DNA from 4 places in the Streptomyces sp. NBC_00252 genome. Region 4 is predicted to be linked to each of the others. Evidence: riboswitches for the same ligand, from Rfam matches in the RefSeq annotation. Region 4 holds a riboswitch; each other region holds the start of a gene.
What was found. Region 4 has a riboswitch for cyclic di-AMP ahead of OHT77_RS21825 (M23 family metallopeptidase). Riboswitches for the same ligand answer to the same signal wherever they lie in the genome.
Positions count from the first base shown of each region.

Region 1: it holds a riboswitch for cyclic di-AMP, as region 4 does, so the genes downstream of both, OHT77_RS26285 (transglycosylase SLT domain-containing protein) here and OHT77_RS21825 (M23 family metallopeptidase) in region 4, are expected to answer to the same signal.
Region 2: it holds a riboswitch for cyclic di-AMP, as region 4 does, so the genes downstream of both, OHT77_RS07445 (LysM peptidoglycan-binding domain-containing M23 family metallopeptidase) here and OHT77_RS21825 (M23 family metallopeptidase) in region 4, are expected to answer to the same signal.
Region 3: it holds a riboswitch for cyclic di-AMP, as region 4 does, so the genes downstream of both, OHT77_RS37985 (C40 family peptidase) here and OHT77_RS21825 (M23 family metallopeptidase) in region 4, are expected to answer to the same signal.

Region 1 is NZ_CP108087.1:5,956,950-5,960,980, reverse strand. Features, by position in the region: gene OHT77_RS26290 (CocE/NonD family hydrolase) at 1-1,476, shown strand, start outside; cyclic di-AMP (ydaO/yuaA leader) riboswitch at 1,740-1,911, shown strand; gene OHT77_RS26285 (transglycosylase SLT domain-containing protein) at 1,915-2,394, shown strand; gene OHT77_RS26280 (HAD family hydrolase) at 2,459-3,265, opposite strand; gene OHT77_RS26275 (LacI family DNA-binding transcriptional regulator) at 3,372-4,031, opposite strand, start outside.
Region 2 is NZ_CP108087.1:1,705,782-1,709,812, forward strand. Features, by position in the region: gene OHT77_RS07440 (SGNH/GDSL hydrolase family protein) at 1-84, opposite strand, end outside; gene OHT77_RS07445 (LysM peptidoglycan-binding domain-containing M23 family metallopeptidase) at 330-1,241, opposite strand; cyclic di-AMP (ydaO/yuaA leader) riboswitch at 1,246-1,408, opposite strand; gene OHT77_RS07450 (alpha-galactosidase) at 1,711-3,783, opposite strand; gene OHT77_RS07455 (tyrosine-protein phosphatase) at 3,954-4,031, shown strand, end outside.
Region 3 is NZ_CP108087.1:8,564,148-8,568,178, forward strand. Features, by position in the region: gene OHT77_RS37965 (8-amino-7-oxononanoate synthase) at 1-398, shown strand, start outside; gene OHT77_RS37970 (DUF397 domain-containing protein) at 440-664, opposite strand; gene OHT77_RS37975 (helix-turn-helix domain-containing protein) at 674-1,543, opposite strand; gene OHT77_RS37980 (ATP-binding protein) at 1,756-2,214, shown strand; gene OHT77_RS37985 (C40 family peptidase) at 2,300-2,773, opposite strand; cyclic di-AMP (ydaO/yuaA leader) riboswitch at 2,777-2,956, opposite strand; gene OHT77_RS37990 (hypothetical protein) at 3,296-3,604, opposite strand; gene OHT77_RS37995 (ATP-dependent Clp protease proteolytic subunit) at 3,612-4,031, opposite strand, start outside.
Region 4 is NZ_CP108087.1:5,006,706-5,010,736, reverse strand. Features, by position in the region: gene OHT77_RS21840 (alginate lyase family protein) at 1-195, shown strand, start outside; tRNA gene OHT77_RS21835 (tRNA-Met) at 248-321, shown strand; gene OHT77_RS21830 (PP2C family protein-serine/threonine phosphatase) at 429-1,607, shown strand; cyclic di-AMP (ydaO/yuaA leader) riboswitch at 1,841-1,997, shown strand; gene OHT77_RS21825 (M23 family metallopeptidase) at 2,009-3,019, shown strand; gene OHT77_RS21820 (aldo/keto reductase) at 3,107-4,031, shown strand, end outside.

The sequences.
Region 1 (4,031 bases), 950 kb from region 4:
ACCATGCTCGCCTTCGTCGCCCGCCCGCCGGACCCCGAGTACGCGGGCCTCGTCTGGCGCGACATGTGGCTGGGCCGCCTGGCGGAGATCGACCCGTTCATCCACACCTGGCTCGCCCACCAACTCCGCGACGACTACTGGAAGCACGGCAGCGTCTGCGAGGACTACGGCGCGATCGACGCGGCCGTCCTCGCGGTCGGCGGCTGGCACGACCCGTACCGCGACACGGTCATCCGGCTCGTCGAACACCTCCCGCCGGACCGCGTACGCGGCCTCATCGGCCCCTGGTCGCACCAGTACCCGGACCGCGGCCTCCCGCCCGGCCCCGCGATCGGCTTCCTCCAGGAGACCCTCCGCTGGTGGGACCACTGGTTGAAGGACAAGGACACCGGCGTCCTGACCGACCCCCTCCTCCGGGCCTACGTCAGCGACTCGCATCCCCCGGCCACGGTCTACGACACCCTCCCGGGCCGCTGGGTCGGCGAGCCCGCGTGGCCCTCGCCGCACGTGAAGACGACGACGTACGGCCTCCGGGGCGCCCCCGTGGTCGTCCGCTCCCCCATGCACACCGGGGTGGACGCGGGCCGGTTCTTCCCCTTCGGGAACGACGCCGACCTGCCGCCGGACCAGCGGGACGAGGACGCGCGGTCGGCGTGCTTCGAGTTCGAGGTGCCGGCCGAGACGTGGGTGCTGGGGCGACCGAGGGTACGGCTGCGGCTGACCTGCGAGGTGCCGCGCGGGCAGGTGATCGCCCGGCTCTGCGACGTCGCCCCCGACGGCTCCTCGACCCTGGTCACCCGGGGCGTGCTCAACCTGTCGGCGCGGCACGGGCGGGACCGGGCGGTGCCGTGGACGCCGGGGACCACCGAGGACGTCACCTTCGAGCTGAACGGCATCGGGCACGCGTTCCCGCCCGGGCACCGCATCCGGCTCGCGGTGTCGTCGGCGTACTGGCCGTGGATCTGGCCGCAGCCGGAGTCCGCGGCGGGCTTCACCCTGGACCCCGAGGGCAGCGCGCTCGAACTCCCGGTGCGGGAGCAGGAGTTGACGGACGACATCCACTTCGACGAACCCGAGGAGGCCGAGCCGCTCGGGGTCAACTACCCGGCCACGCTGGACGAACCGCGGCCCGAGCGACTGATCGTGCGGGATGTGGCGAAGGGCGAGTGGCGGCTCGAGGTCGACCCCCGGTACGGCGGCACGCGGGTGTATCCCGACGGGCTGGAGTTCACCGAGGACGCGCTGGAGACGTACACGATCGACGAGTCCGATCCGCTGTCCGCGCGCACCCTCTCGGAATGGTCGATCCGGCTGCACCGGCCGGAGCTCGGCTGGGACACGAGCGTGCGGACCCGGTCGGAGATCACCTGCGACGAAACGGACTTTCTTACCTCAAATGAGGTCATCTGCACCGAGGGTGGAGAAGTGATCTTCCATCGCACCTGGGAGAAAAGGATTCCGAGAACTGCCAGTTGAGGTTGAATGCCCGATTTGCCGTTCTTAATCCTCTCGTGAGTTGGGTCACGCGTTTCTGTGCGCGACCTGTGTCCCGGTCTGCCCGCGTTTCCCCTTGCGGCGATTGACAGTTGACCCTTGGCTCCTGCAAAGGATCAAGCGCCCCATACGCCTCAGACCAAGGTCAATAGGGGTTAGGTGTGATTCCGCCACTTGTTCCGGACATGTGCTCTCGCATAGTTTCCCGGCCTGTCGAGCGGAACGCCGAATCCTGCCGCCGCCCGGCATCCCAGTCACGAACTTCTCGCACGGCAGGAGCGGGGGAACCAGGTAAGTCGCCGGACCGGTCATCGCGACCGGGACGGCTAGGGGTTAAGTCACGTCCGCAAGGGCGCGGCCGGGCACCTCCCAGCCCGAACCCGACAGCTCACCTCGCAGGCGACGGAGAGGAACCTCGTCATGCCTGCAACCGCTCAGTCCCGCCGTGCCCGCCTCGTCCGCCGTGCCGTCATCGCCGGCACCGGTGCGGCGATCCTGGCCCTGCCCGTCGTCGGTGCGACCACCGCGTCCGCGGCCACCACGTCGACCACCGCCGCCTCCACCACGCTCGCCGGGTACCCCAACACCCTTGACGGGTGGATCCGGGAGTCGCTCGCGATCATGGCGCAGAAGGGGATTCCGGGTACGTACAACGGGATCTACCGGAACGTGATCCGTGAGTCGTCCGGCAACCAGTACGCGATCAACAACTGGGACTCCAACGCGGCGGCCGGTACGCCGTCGAAGGGGCTGCTCCAGGTGATCGACCCGACGTTCAACGCGTATCACGTGGCCGGGACTTCGTTCGACCCGTACGACCCGGTCGCGAACATCACCGCTGCCTGCAACTACGCGGCGGCCGTGTACGGGTCCATCGACAACGTGTACGGCGCTTACTAGAAAACAGCCGCAAAGAGAAACAGCCCCGCGCCCCTGAATGTGCCCCTGCGGGGCCATTCAGGGCTCAGCCGAGCAGTCTCTCCAGCACCACCGCGATGCCGTCGTCCTCGTTCGAGGACGTCACCTCGTCCGCCACCGCCTTGAGTTCGGGGTGGGCGTTGGCCATCGCCACCCCGTGCGCCGCCCAGTCGAACATCGGGATGTCGTTCGGCATGTCGCCGAAGGCGATGGTGTCGGAGGGGGTCAGGCCCAAGTGGCGGGCGGCCAGGGCCAGTCCCGTCGCCTTGGTGATGCCGAGTGGCTGGAGTTCGACGGTGCCGGGGCCCGACATGGTGACCGAGGCCAGCGAACCGACCACCGAGCGGGCCGTGGCCGCCAACTCGTCGTCCGCCAGGTCCGGGTGACGGAGCAACACCTTGCTGATGGGCTCGCACCAGAGGTCGTCCCGCCGGCCCACCCGCACCGAGGGAAGCGTGGGGTGCGGCATCAGGTAGCCGGGCTCGATGAGCGTGAGGCCGTCGACACCGTCCTGGTCGACCGCCGCGTACACCTGGCCCACTTCCGCCTCGATCTTCCCGAGCGCCGTCTCCGCCAACTCCCGGTCCAGGGTGACCGACCAGAGCAGACGGTCCGCGCCGGCGTCGTACAACTGCGCGCCCTGTCCGCACACCGCGAGCCCCTTGGAGCCGAGGTCGTCCAGCAGGGGCCGCACCCTCGGCGCGGGCCTGCCGGTGACGACGAGATGCCGGGCACCGGCCGCCGCCACCCGCGCGAGCACGGCGAGGGACCGGTCGGAGAGCGTGTCGTCACCGCGCAGCAGCGTCCCGTCCAGGTCGGTGGCGATCAGTGCATATGCGAGGGGTGCGGCCATGATCAGAGAATACGGATGGAAAGCCCCCCCGACTCGACACGAACCGGACGGCTCCTGCCTTCACATGCGTTGACCCGAGTTCCGGTTGGTTTGACAATTACGGCCGTTATGCCGACTCCCGTACCACCAGTTCCGTAGGCAGAATCACGCCGGCCGTGTCCTCGCCGGCGATCTGAGCCAGGAGCATGCGGACCATTTCGGCGCTGATGCGGTCGTAGGGCTGGCGCATGGTGGTGAGGGCCGGGGTGATGGAGGTGGCCGCGGCCGAGTCGTCGAAGCCTCCGACAGCGATGTCATCCGGGACCGAACGGCCCGATTTCTGGAGGGTGTTGACCACTCCGAGGGCCATCAGGTCCGAGGCCACGAAGACCGCGTCTATGTCCGGGGCCTGGGCGAGGAGGCGCCGTGCCGCTTCCTCGCCGCCCGTGCGGCGGTAGTCGCCCTCGACCACGAGGGTCGGGTCGTGCGGGAGGCCTGCCTCGGTGAGGACGTCCCTGTAACCCGCCAGGCGGTCGGGGCCGCCGGGGGCGTCCAGTGGGCCGGTGACCATGGCGATGCGACGGCGGCCTCGGGCGATGAGGTGGCGGACCATTTCCTGGGCGCCGTCGCGGTCGGCCGCTGCCACGTAGCTGTACTTGGAGGCCGTGCCGAGGGGTTTGCCGCAGGCCACCAACGGGATGCCCGCGGACCGGAGTTCGGCCGCCACCGGGTCGCCGCTGTGGTTGGAGACGAGGAGGACGCCGTCGACGTGGCCCGAGGTGATGTA
Region 2 (4,031 bases), 3.3 Mb from region 4:
CCAGCCGACCATCGCGCCGTCGGGCCCAGGGTCGCCGACGCCTTCGGTGAAGCTGTCCCCCAGCGCCACGTACGACCCGATCACTGATCTGCTGTCACTCTTCGAATCGTTAGCCACGGCAACCATAATTCACCCTCGCCTGTGACCTACGCGATCGTAATAAGGGGTTGACGGACGGTGAGATAAGCCACTTGTAAAGGGTTGTCCAAAGTCGGAATAACTCTCTGACCAGGTACGTTGACGGCGAAACTGCCATACGCCGAAGGCCGGACCCGGGGATCGGGGTCCGGCCTTCGGTGCTGTGGGGGGGGTGGCGTCGGGGCCTGGGGTCAGCCGACGGTGACCCCGTGCGAGCGGAGATAGGCGACCGGGTCGACGTCCGAGCCGTAGTACGGCGTGGTCCGGATCTCGAAGTGCAGGTGCGGGCCGGTCACATTGCCGGTCGCGCCGGAGAGGCCGAGCTGCTGGCCCTCGGTGACGGTCTGGCCGGCCGAGACGGAGAGCTGCGACATGTGGGCGTACTGCGAGTACTCGCCGTCCGCGTGCCGGATGACGACCTCGTTGCCGTAGGCGCCGTCGTAGGCCGCCGAGACGACCGTGCCCGCGGCGACCGCCTTGATGGTGGTGCCGGTCGGGACGACGAAGTCGACGCCCGTGTGGTAGCCGCTGGACCACATGCTGCCGGCGACGCGGTAGCCGGTGCCGATGGTGCCGCCGGTCACGGGAAGGCCGTAGCCGGTGGAGGTGCTGGTGGTGTCGGCGCTCTGCGTGGCCGACGACTTCTTGGAAGAAGAGGAGAACGAGGACGAAGTGCCGGACGACGTCGACGACTTGGTCGTGTCCGTCCCCCTCGTCGTGGCCTTCTCACCGAGGGAGAGCTTCAGGCCCGGGTGGATCAGCGACGGGTTGCCGCCGATGGCCTCGCGGTTGTCCTGATAGATCTTCTTCCAGCCGCCGGTGACGTCCTGCTCCTCGGCGATCTTCGAGAGATAGTCGTCCGACTTCACCGAATACGTGGTGACGCGCGCCGACTTGGCGGCGGTGGACTTCTCGGTCGCCGTCTTCTCGACCACCGGAACGGACTGAACCGCCTTTTCCGGAGCGGAAGTCGTGGTCGCGGCATGGGCGCCGGTGGCTCCCATGAGCGGAAGGGCGAGTGCCGCGCCGCCGGTTCCGGCGACGGCTATCGAGCGGGTGAAGCGCTGGGGCTTCGGGCGGCGGTGTTTACCCTTCGCGGGCATGACGAATTCCTCTCCGGCGCCTGCGAGGTGAGCTGTCGGGTTCGGGCTGGAGATGCCCGGCCGCGCACTGGGCGCGTCTTGACCCCAAGCCCGTTCCGGAGACCGGAACAGGCGTCGTACCTGTGGGTCCCCCGCTCCTGCCGCATACGGGTGAGTGGATGCGAAGTCCGGTCGGCGGCAGGACTGGGCGTCCGTCCGGATTGGTGGCGAACGTAAGCGAGGAAGACGCAAAGGGACAAGCAGGAGGTTCCACGGATTTGCGTTTCTTGTGATCCCTTGTGGGAATTCACAGTCACCCTCCGTGAATTCCCCCAGGACCCTGCCCTTCAATTCCCCTGTAAAAGCACGTCAATTACGTGAACATGACGAACGACGCACGGTCACGAATATGACGCTGCTCACGTACGCGACTCTCAGGTTCCTTTATTCCAGAGCGAGTTGGACGAAGGCTGCAATTGGGACAGAAGGATCAGATGCGACGCAGCCGGAGAACCATCGCATCCAGGTCACCGCGCAGCCCGGTCGGCAGTCCGTGGTGCAACAGCACGGCCCCTCGGTGCACTTCGCCCGTTTCGAGGCATTCGTACGACACTGTCGGGTCGAGTCCGCGCAGCCTGAGCGCCGGGAGGGGCTCGCCGTAGTGCTGCGCCTGGAGGAGGGCGAGGACGACGGTCTCGTCGCCGCGGACGTACTGCACGGCGCTGAGTCCACCGGTCGGCGGGCGCAGGCGGTACAGGTCGCCGTGCTGCACGAGGGGCCGGATCTCCTTGTAGAGGTCCACCCAGCGGCGGGCCTCGGCGAGCTCCTCCTCGGTCCACTCCGAGAGGTCGCCGCCCACGCCGAGCACACCGGCCATGGCGCTCACGAACCGGAAGCGCAGGCTGCTGACCCGGCCGTTGAGCTGGGTGTTGGGGCTGTCGGTGACCCAGGCGGCCATCACGCGCGCGGGGTGGATCTGGCTGAAGCCGTACTGGATGGCGAGCCGGTCCAGCGGGTCGGTGTTGTCCGAGGTCCACACCTGGTCCGTGCGGCTCATGATGCCGAGGTCGATCCGGCCGCCGCCGCCCGAGCAGGACTCGAAGGCGACGCCCGGGTGGGCCTCCCGCAACCGGTCCAACAGGCCGTACAGGGCGCGCACATGATCCACCCAGAGGCGCTGCGGGTAGGCCTCGCCCGGCCAGCCCGCGTCGGTGAAGCAGCGGTTGAAGTCCCACTTCACGTAGTCGATCGGGGCGCTGGAGAGGAGCCCGTCGAGCTGCTCCCACAGGTACTCCTGGACGTCCTCGCGGGCGAGGTTCAGGACGAGCTGGTTGCGGAACTCCGTCCGCTTCCGTCCTTCCTGGTACTGCACCCAGTCGGGGTGCGCGCGGTACAGGTCGCTGTCCGCGTTGACCATCTCGGGCTCGACCCAGATGCCGAACCGCATGCCCAGGGCGTGCACACGGTCGGCGAGGGGCTTGAGCCCTGCCGGGAAGCGGTCCGGGTTGGGCGTCCAGTCGCCGAGCCCGGCGCGGTCGCTGGTGCGGGCGCCGAACCAGCCGTCGTCCACCACGAACAGCTCGACCCCGACCGCCGCCGCCCGCCGCGCGAGCACCTCCTGCTGGTCCTCGGAGATGTCGAACTGGGTGGCCTCCCAGGAGTTGTAGAGCACCGGCCGGTCCTGGTCCGCGTCCGGGATGACGTACGTCCGCTGGTACGTGTGCCAGGTGCGGCTCGCGCCGCCGTGGCCGGTGTCGCTCCACAGGCCGGCGAAGACCGGGGTCGTGAAGGACTCCCCCGGCGCCAGGAGCAGCAGCCCGGAGTCGTCGTACCCGGCGCCGCCGGTGATCTGCACGCGCGCGTCCGGGAGTTGGGCCACGGCGAGCCGCCAGGACCCCGACCAGCCGAGGGCGCAGCCGTACACCTCGCCGCGCTCCTCGGTCGCGTCGGTGTCGAGGGCGACCCAGGGGAGGTGCTGGTGTCCGGTGTGGCCGCGGCGGCTGCCGATGACCTTCTCACCGTAGGTGAGGTCGGAGCGCACCAGCCGGGACTCGGCGGCCCACCGGCCGTGCAGCTGGGACAGCCGCCAGCCCTCGCGCTCGGGCAGCGTCCAGGTCGCGGAGTCCGCACGCAGCAGCTCCAGGGGCGCGGCCCCGTCGTTGCCGAGGGTCGTCCAGCGCTCTACGACGTCACCGCGCGTCCGGTAGTGCAGCGTGATCGCAAGGCCGCCGTCCCGGAAGCGCAGCCGCAGCTCGTCGCCCTCGGTGTCGTACCGCTCGAAGGTCCATTCCGTGCCGCGGCGCTCGGGCGTGCGCACGGAGAGGGCGGGGCGGGCGAAGCGGGGGCCACCCTCGACGGGGTACTCCTCGCGGCCGTCGAGCCGCGACTCGAAGGAGGAGGCGCCGGGCAGCGGCCGGGCCGCCAGTTCCTCGGCGTCGGCGAGTGCGATCGCGGGGCCCCAGTGCAGGTGGAGCAGCTCGTCCTGCTCGGTGAGATGGACGGCATAGCTGCTCGTCGGGCCCGACAGCACCCACGTACGGCCGTTCTCGGCGATCTCCAACATCAAGCCCCTCACAGATTCGAACAAGTCCGCTCAAGCACCAACATCATCAACGGCACGGGGCCTGCGAGGCAACGCCTGTGGACAACTCATTGCCTGGGGAACCCATGTCGTATCGTCGAGAACGTGCCCGCCGGTGAGCCGCGTCGTCGGGCCGAGTGGGAGGAGTCCTCGTGACGCAGCAGATTCCGTCGACCGAGCCGGAGTTGTCCGGAGTGCGCAATTTCCGGGACGTGGGCGGACTTCCGACG
Region 3 (4,031 bases), 3.6 Mb from region 4:
TCGACCATCTGGTCAACGCGGCGCGGACGTTCATCTTCGACACAGGGCTCGCGCCCGCCGCGGCCGGTGCGGCACTCGCGGCGCTCACCCTGCTGCGGCGCGAGCCCGAGCGGGCTGCCCGGGCGCGCGCCGTGGCGGGTGATCTGCACACGCGGCTGACCGCGGCGGGTCTGGAAGCGGTACGTCCGGACGCCGCCGTGGTCTCGGTGCGTGCGCCGTCCCCGGAGGCGGCCGTGCAGTGGGCGGCCGACTGCCGTACGGCAGGGCTGGCCGTGGGCTGCTTCCGTCCTCCTTCCGTGCCCGACGGCATCTCACGGCTCAGGCTGACCGCCCGAGCGGACCTCTCCGGGGCCGAGATCGAACGCGCTGTACGTGTGATCGGCGAGACGCGACCATGAGTCGGCGTGACACGGCCGTGCGTCGCTGACGGGCGGACAGATCAGTGGAACGCGGTGAGGAACCCCGTCCAGCTCTCGGGGGAGAACAGCAGGGCGGGTCCTTGCGGGTCCTTCGAGTCGCGTACGGCGAGCAGCCCCGCGCGGGGGCCTGAGCGCGGACGAGCCGCCTCGACGCAGTTGTTCGCTCCCGTGCTGTAGCTGCTGCGCAGCCACCGCACACCGGACAGTTCAGAACTGGAAGGTACGTTCCGAGGCAGTGCAGACATGGTGCCTCCTTACGCGCCGTCACCTATCCCGGCGATGTAATCCGACGAATCCTCGGGCGAAAGGGCGTGGAACTGAAGGGTGCTGAAGGCCTCGCTGTAGGCCTCTAGGTCTTCTTTCCGTTCGAGGTAGAGGCTACTCGTCAAGTGGTCGAGAACAACCACGTCCAGATCAGAAGTGCTCGGAAAGGAGAAAATAACGAAAGGCCCGGTGATGCCGATGTGCGCCCCAGCGGCGAACGGCAGTACCTGGAGCCGGACTTGGGGCAGCCGTGCCGCCTCCACCAGCCGGTCCAGCTGACGGGCCATCACACCGGGACCGCCCACCTCGCGGCGCAGCACCGCCTCGTCGAGGACCACGCTCAGCGCCAGCGGCGGATCGGCGCGCAGCACGTCCTGCCTGGCCATCCGCACCTGCACCAGCGCGTCGAGCCGCTCGGGCCCGTCGTTGTCGGGGCCTCCCACGGCCGCCCGGGTCACCGCCCGTGCGTACTCCGGCGTCTGCAGCAGACCGGGGACCACCGAGGTCTCCAGGGTGCGGAGCGTGCTGGCCTGTGACTCCAGACTGATGAAGTCCCGGTAGGCGGGCGGGAGTACACCGCGATAGGCGTGCCACCAGTGGTGCCGGCCGCCGACGTCGTCGGAGCCCGCGAGCACCAGGAGCATGTCCCGAAGTTGTGGGTCACCGACCTGATAGGCGTCCAGAAGTAACCGGACGTCAGGTGGTTTCACGCCACTCGCCCCGGTCTCGATCCGGCTCACCTTCGACTGGTGCCAGCCCACGAGCCGGGCCGCCTCTCCGCTGGTGAGCCCCGCCTCCGCACGCAACGCGCGGAGTTCGGCGCCCAGTTTCCGGCGGCGCACCGCGGGACCGTACTGCATGGGTTTCTCCTTACTCCTTCCGAGCCGCCCAAATACGGTCTGAGGTCGCAGAGTTCACCGCTTCGAGCGACAGATATATGCATATCTTGGTGGATCGGCACCGTTACCGCCGAGCTAATGGCAGTCTGGCGAAGAAGCACCAGTCCGGGACCGTACTCGAACCATCCGCGCCGTGACGGACACCGGTCCCGCGGGAAAGGGACGACCGCGCCATGGCAGACCATCTGGAAGCATCCGTCACTCTGCCGAGCGATCCGGCCTCGGTGTCCGCCGCCCGCACCTATGTCGTCGGAACCCTGGTCGAATGGGGCCTCCCGGCGGACACGGAGGCCGCCGACACCATCCGTCTCATCGTGTCGGAACTCGCCACCAACGCCGTACAGCACACCTTCGGCCAGTCACCCACCTTCACGGTGGACATCGAGCTGGAGCGTGACGAACACCTGCGCATCGGGGTCACCGACAGCCACCCCCGCTTCCCCAAACGCCTGCCGGCCGCCGTCCAGCAGGACAACGGCCGGGGCATGGTGATCATCCGCTGGCTGACCGCGGAGTGCGGCGGCAAACTCAGGGTCCGGCCCACCCGCGAGGGCGGCAAGACCGTCTCCGTCGAGGTGCCCTGGACCGTCCCGGCCCGGCCGGTGACCGCCGCGGGCCAGCAGGAGCCGTAGAACGGCTTCCTGAAGGGCCTCCGGACACCCGAGGGGGTGGCGGCCCGTCAGGTGGCCGCCACCCCCTCGGGAGATTCAGCGCGGGTCAGCTGACCCGGCCGTACCAGACGCTCTTGGTCCAGATCTTCTGCAGCCGCACCACGTCCCCGGTCTTCGGGGCGTGCCAGATCTTTCCCTTCCCGGCGTAGATGCCGACGTGGTAGACGCTGGAGCCCGAGTGGAAGAACACGAGATCCCCGGCCTTGCGGCTCTTGGCCGAGATGTGGTGGGTCTTGTTGTACTGCTGGGCAGCCGTACGAGGCAGCTTCTTGCCCGCCTTCTTGTACGAGTACAACGTGAGCCCGGAGCAGTCGAAGCGGCCCGGTCCGGTGGCCCCGTACCTGTACGGAGCGCCCTTCTTGGACGCCGCGACCTGGAGTGCCTTCGTCGCGGGTGTCGCGGCCGCGGCGTCGGATGCGACGCCCGGTATCACGACGGAGCCGCCCACGGCGGCGATGGCGAAGGCCGAGGCCGTACCGGCCCTGACCATCAGCGACGGGACACGATTGAGCGCAGTCATGCGCAACCCTTCGTCAGCCGCCTGTGAAGGATGACCTGTCGGATTCGGGCTGGCGAAGTTGCCCGGCCGCTGACGCGGCTTCACCCCAAGGGCTGCTCGACCCGGTCATGGCGTGACCGTCCCGGCGACCCGTCGTGCTTGGGTCCTCCACTCCTGCCGATGCAATCCTGTCGACCTGTCATCCGGGTGGCGGCAGGACTCGGCGTCCGCCCGGATCGCCCCGCCGCTGCGGCGGGGTCTTGTCGTCAGACAGGGATCTTCACCTATGCATGTCCGAAAATCCCAACGGAACCGGGGATTTGTGGGGTTACTCACCACTCACCCGTTCGGGTGGACACCCCCGTGTTCGAGCGGGTGTCGACGCGGGTGCACCCCTCGGACCAGCACCGGAACACCTCAGGAGCCCTCCGGACTACGCGTGTTGCGCAACCCGGGACGCCTCGCGGACGGAGGAACGACTACGCCGATCGGGGGTACGCCGTTCGGCTCGTTTCGCCTCCGCCCGGGACGGCTCCCGGTCCCTCAACTGTCGGAGGGCGCGGGGATGGTGACCCGCGCCGTGCGGCGCTCCCCGTCCAGCACGCGCAGCGCACGCGCCAGGGTGGGGGCGTGCAGCTCGGTCTCGCCCCGCTGGTGCATCAGCGCCAGCGCGTCCCGCAGCTCGGCGGCCTTCGCCACGAGCGCCTGAGCGGCCCTCAGACCACGGTACGTGTCACCGTCGTGCGCCGGGTTGATACGGCCCAGCAGGTCGGCCACATCCAGATAACGGTCGATCAACTCGCCCTCGGCGCGCGTCAGTGCGGGCAACGGCGGCAGTTCCGGCGGCAGCATCGTCGGCTCACTCCCCGCCCGGCTCGGCGAGCGAGGTCTTGCGGGTCGTCACGATCCGGTCCACCAGCCCGTATTCCAGGGCCTGTTGGGCATCCAGGATGCGGTCGCGCTCGATGTCCGCGCTCACCTGCTCCACCGTCCGGCCCGTGTGCAGGGCGAGCAGGGACTCGAGTTGGGACCGGGTGCGCGCCAACTCCTCGGCCTGGATGGCGAGATCACTCGCCTGACCCTGGATCGGCTCCGGCAGCGAGGGCTGGTGGATCACCACTCGCGCACCCGCCAGCGCCGACCGCTTGCCCGGCGTGCCCGCCGCCAGCAGCACCGCAGCGGACGAGCCGGCCTGCCCCAGGCAGACCGTCTCCACGTCACAGCTGACGAACCGCAAGGTGTCGTAGATCGCGGACATCGCGGTGAACGATCCGCCGGG
Region 4 (4,031 bases):
GCCTGGCTGTGCGGCGGGAAGGTCGACCGGAACATGGGCCCCGACGTGGAGGTCGCCGTGAACCACCTGGAGAACCGGCTCGGCGTGAAGGTGCCCGCCGCGCACAAGCTCGCCGAGTCCACCCGCCCGGCCGGCAGCGACGACCTCTTCGTCTCCTGGGAGACCCTCACGCACGCCGAGAATCCGGCCGACTGAAACCCGTGTGACATCGGACCCCGCGCATGGCGTATAGTTGCAATCACAACGGCGCGGGGTGGAGCAGCTCGGTAGCTCGCTGGGCTCATAACCCAGAGGTCGCAGGTTCAAATCCTGTCCCCGCTACTCAGGCCAAGGGCCGGAATCCAGAAATGGATTCCGGCCCTTGGTGTTTCTCCCCCTGTCGGCCCACCCCGCTCGCCGCCCTCCCCCCACCGGGAAAAACTGGTTCCGTGGAGGAGGAGGGTCCGTATGTGCGAGCCGGCGGGCGTCTGCCCGGCGATCCCGTGCCCGACCCCGGCCTCGGCGACAGCCCCGCGCCCCGGCCCGAGAGCGAGGGCCGGCGGATCTCGTACACCCGCGCCGTCGTCCGCCGCCTCCCCGTCCTGCTGCTGATCGCCGCCGCGCTCTACGACTACCTCACCGCGGCCGACTTCACGGCGGCCCCGCTCTTCACCGCCGCCCCGCTGGTGGCCGCCCCGCTCTACTCCCGGCGCGGCACCGTCCTCACCGGCCTCGCGTCCGTCGCCGTCGTCCTCGCCATCCACATCAGGCTCGGCATCGTCTACGACACCGACGCGCTGACCGAGGTCGCCACCGTGGCGACGGTCGCCGTCCTCGCCGTCCTCATCAACCTCCTGGTCCGCCGCAGCAGCGAACAGCTCGCCTCCGCGCGCGAGATCGCCGAGGCCGCCCAACGGGCCGTACTGCCCGAACCGGCCGAGCGCATCGGCGGGTTCGAGATCGCGGCCCGCTACGAGGCGGCGCAGGAGGGCGCGTTCATCGGCGGCGACCTGTACGCGGTGCAGGACACCCCGCACGGGGTACGGCTGGTCGTCGGTGACGTGCGCGGCAAGGGCATGGGCGCGGTCGCCGCCGTCGCCGTGGTCATCGGGGCGTTCCGGGAGGCCGCCGAGCAGGAGGCGACCCTGGAGGCGGTCGCGCAGCGGCTGGAGCGGGCGCTCGCGCGTGAGGGCACCCGGCGCGACGGGCTCGACGCGTTCGAGGGGTTCACCACGGCCGTCCTCGCCGAACTCCCGCACGGCGACGGCGTCGTACGCATCGTCGACCGGGGGCATCCGCCGCCGCTGCTCCTCCACGTGGACGGCACCGTCAGCACGTTGCAGGTCCGGGAGCCCGCACTGCCCCTGGGAATGGGCGAGTTGGGGGTCTGGCCCGACCGGGCCGAGGAGTTCGCCTTCCCGGGCGGGGCCACTCTTCTCGTGCACACCGACGGGCTGTCCGAGGCGCGGGACTCCCGCGGGGTCTTCTACGACCCGGCGGCGCGGCTGGCCGGGCGGACCTTCCGTACCCCCGAGGTGCTGCTCGGCATCCTCGCCAAGGAGGTGCGGCGGTACTCCGGGGGCTGGATGACGGACGACATGGCGATGATCGCCGTACGGCATCCCTAGCCGCTGTTACCAGGTGTGACCGGGCGGGTGCCCTCCGCATAACAACTGACATACCGTCAATACCTGTGGGAATTCTGAGACTTGGCCAACTCGCCCGTTTTTCGCCGGTGGTGGGCTGTTCGTCCAGCAAGGAAAGGTTAATGATCAAGCCGAACAGCTTGGAAACGGGCGCCCGTGTCTATTAACGTTCGATAACGCAGCGCGGTCGTCCCGGCCGTCACAAGAGACGGCTCCGTGCGCACGCGCCGAATCCCGCAAGGGAACCGGGGAACCACCACTTGGGGTGAATCGCTCGTCGACAGCCGTGGAGACACGGCCTGTTTACGCGCGTAGGAGACCTTCCTGCTCCGAACCCGTCAGCTAACCCGGTAGGCGAGAAGGAAGGAAAGGAGCACGCCCACGTGGCGTCAAACCAGGCTGCCCCTGAAGCCCCTGTCGTCTACGGCGGTTACCGCCCCGACGAGGGCCCCTGGGAGGAGTGGAATCCCAGCGCGGAGACCGTTTCCCCCAACCGCGGCAAGCACCGTGTCGCGAAGCAGCGTGGTGGCGGAGGATTCGCCCGCAGCTCCACCGTCCTGGGCGTCGGTGTCATAGCCGCCGTCAGCGCGGGCGGCATGGCCAGCGCCAACACCGGCAAGCCGCCGGTCTCCATCTCGATGCCCGACCTGCCCTCGGTGGGCCACCTCCTGGACGACTCGTCCGGCAGCACCCCCAAGGGTTCCGCGACCGCGCTCAGCAGCGTCGGCGTGACCACCACCGAGACCGCCAAGGGCGCCTCGAACGCGGGCGAGCTGCTCCGGAACCGGATCATGGCGCAGGCCGAGTCGCAGCAGGTGCAGGTCGACGGCAGGACGCAGGCCGTCGCCGAGGCCGCCGTCGCCAAGCAGACCGTCGACGCCGCCGCCAAAGCCGAGAAGGACGCCGCGAAGAAGGCAGCCGACGCGAAGAAGGCCGCGGAGGACGCCGCCAAGAAGAAGGCCGAGGCCGCGAAGCTCGCCGCACTCGCCAAGCAGTACACGCTGCCCGTCGCCTCGTACACGATCACCGGGACCTTCGGCCAGGCCGGCTCGATGTGGTCCTCCGGGTACCACACGGGTCTCGACTTCGCCGCGCCCACCGGCACGCTGATCAAGGCCGTCCACAGCGGCACGGTCACCGAGGCGGGCTGGGCCGGGTCGTACGGGTACCGCACGATCCTCACCCTCGACGACGGCACCGAGCTGTGGTTCTGCCACCAGTCCTCGATCAACGTCAGCGTCGGGCAGAAGGTCTCCACCGGCGAGGTCATCGGCCGCGTGGGCGCCACCGGCAACGTCACCGGGCCGCACCTCCACCTGGAGGTGCACATCAACGGTGCCGCGACCGCGAGCGACCCGGCGCCCTGGCTGCGCAGCAAGGGCCTCAACCCCTGAGCAGCCCCCTGACCGGACCCTGAGTCGACCCCGTCCGCCCGTGCTGTGCCGGAATATCCGGTTCCGGCGCGGGCGTTGACGTACGGCATGACTTCTCTTCGCAAGCTGGGCCGGTCCGATCTGGAGATCTTCCCGCTGAACCTCGGCGGCAACGTGTTCGGCTGGACCGCCGACGAGGCGGCCTCCTTCGCCGTGCTCGACGCCTACACGGCCGCCGGGGGCAACTTCGTCGACACCGCCGACTCGTACACGGCGTGGATCGAGGGCAACAAGGGCGGTGAGTCCGAGACCGTCATCGGCAAGTGGCTCAAGGCCCGCGGCAACCGCTCCGACGTCGTCATCGCCACCAAGGTCAGCCAGCACCCCGAGTACCCGGGCCTGTCCGCCGCCAACATCAAGGCCGCGGCCGACGCCTCCCTGCGCCGCCTGGGCACCGACTACATCGACCTGTACTACCCGCACTTCGACAAGGAGGAAGTGCCGGTCGAGGAGATCGTCGGCACGCTCGACGAGCTGGTGAAGGCGGGCAAGGTGCGGCACATCGCCGCCTCCAACATCTCGCCCCAGCGCCTCCAGGCGTCCCTGGACTTCTCCGACCGCGAGGGCCTGGCGCGGTACATCGCCATCCAGCCCCACTACAACCTCGTCTCCCGCGACACGTACGAGGGCGAGCTCCAGGACGTCGCCGCACGCGGCGGACTGTCGGCCCTCCCGTACTTCTCGCTGGCGGCCGGCTTCCTCACCGGCAAGTACCGCCCCGGTACGACCGTGGAGAGCGCCCGGTCCGGGCGGGCCGCGCAGTACGCCGAGTCGGAGCGCGGCCGCAGCGTCCTCACCGCCCTCGACGAGGTCGCCCAGGCCCATGACGCCCCGGTCGCCACGGTGGCCCTCGCCTGGCTCGCCGCGCAGCCCACGGTCGCGGCCCCCATCGCCTCCGCCCGTACGGTCGAGCAGCTCCCCGCGCTGCTGGGCGTGGCCGAACTGAAGCTGACGGACGCGGAGATCACCCGCC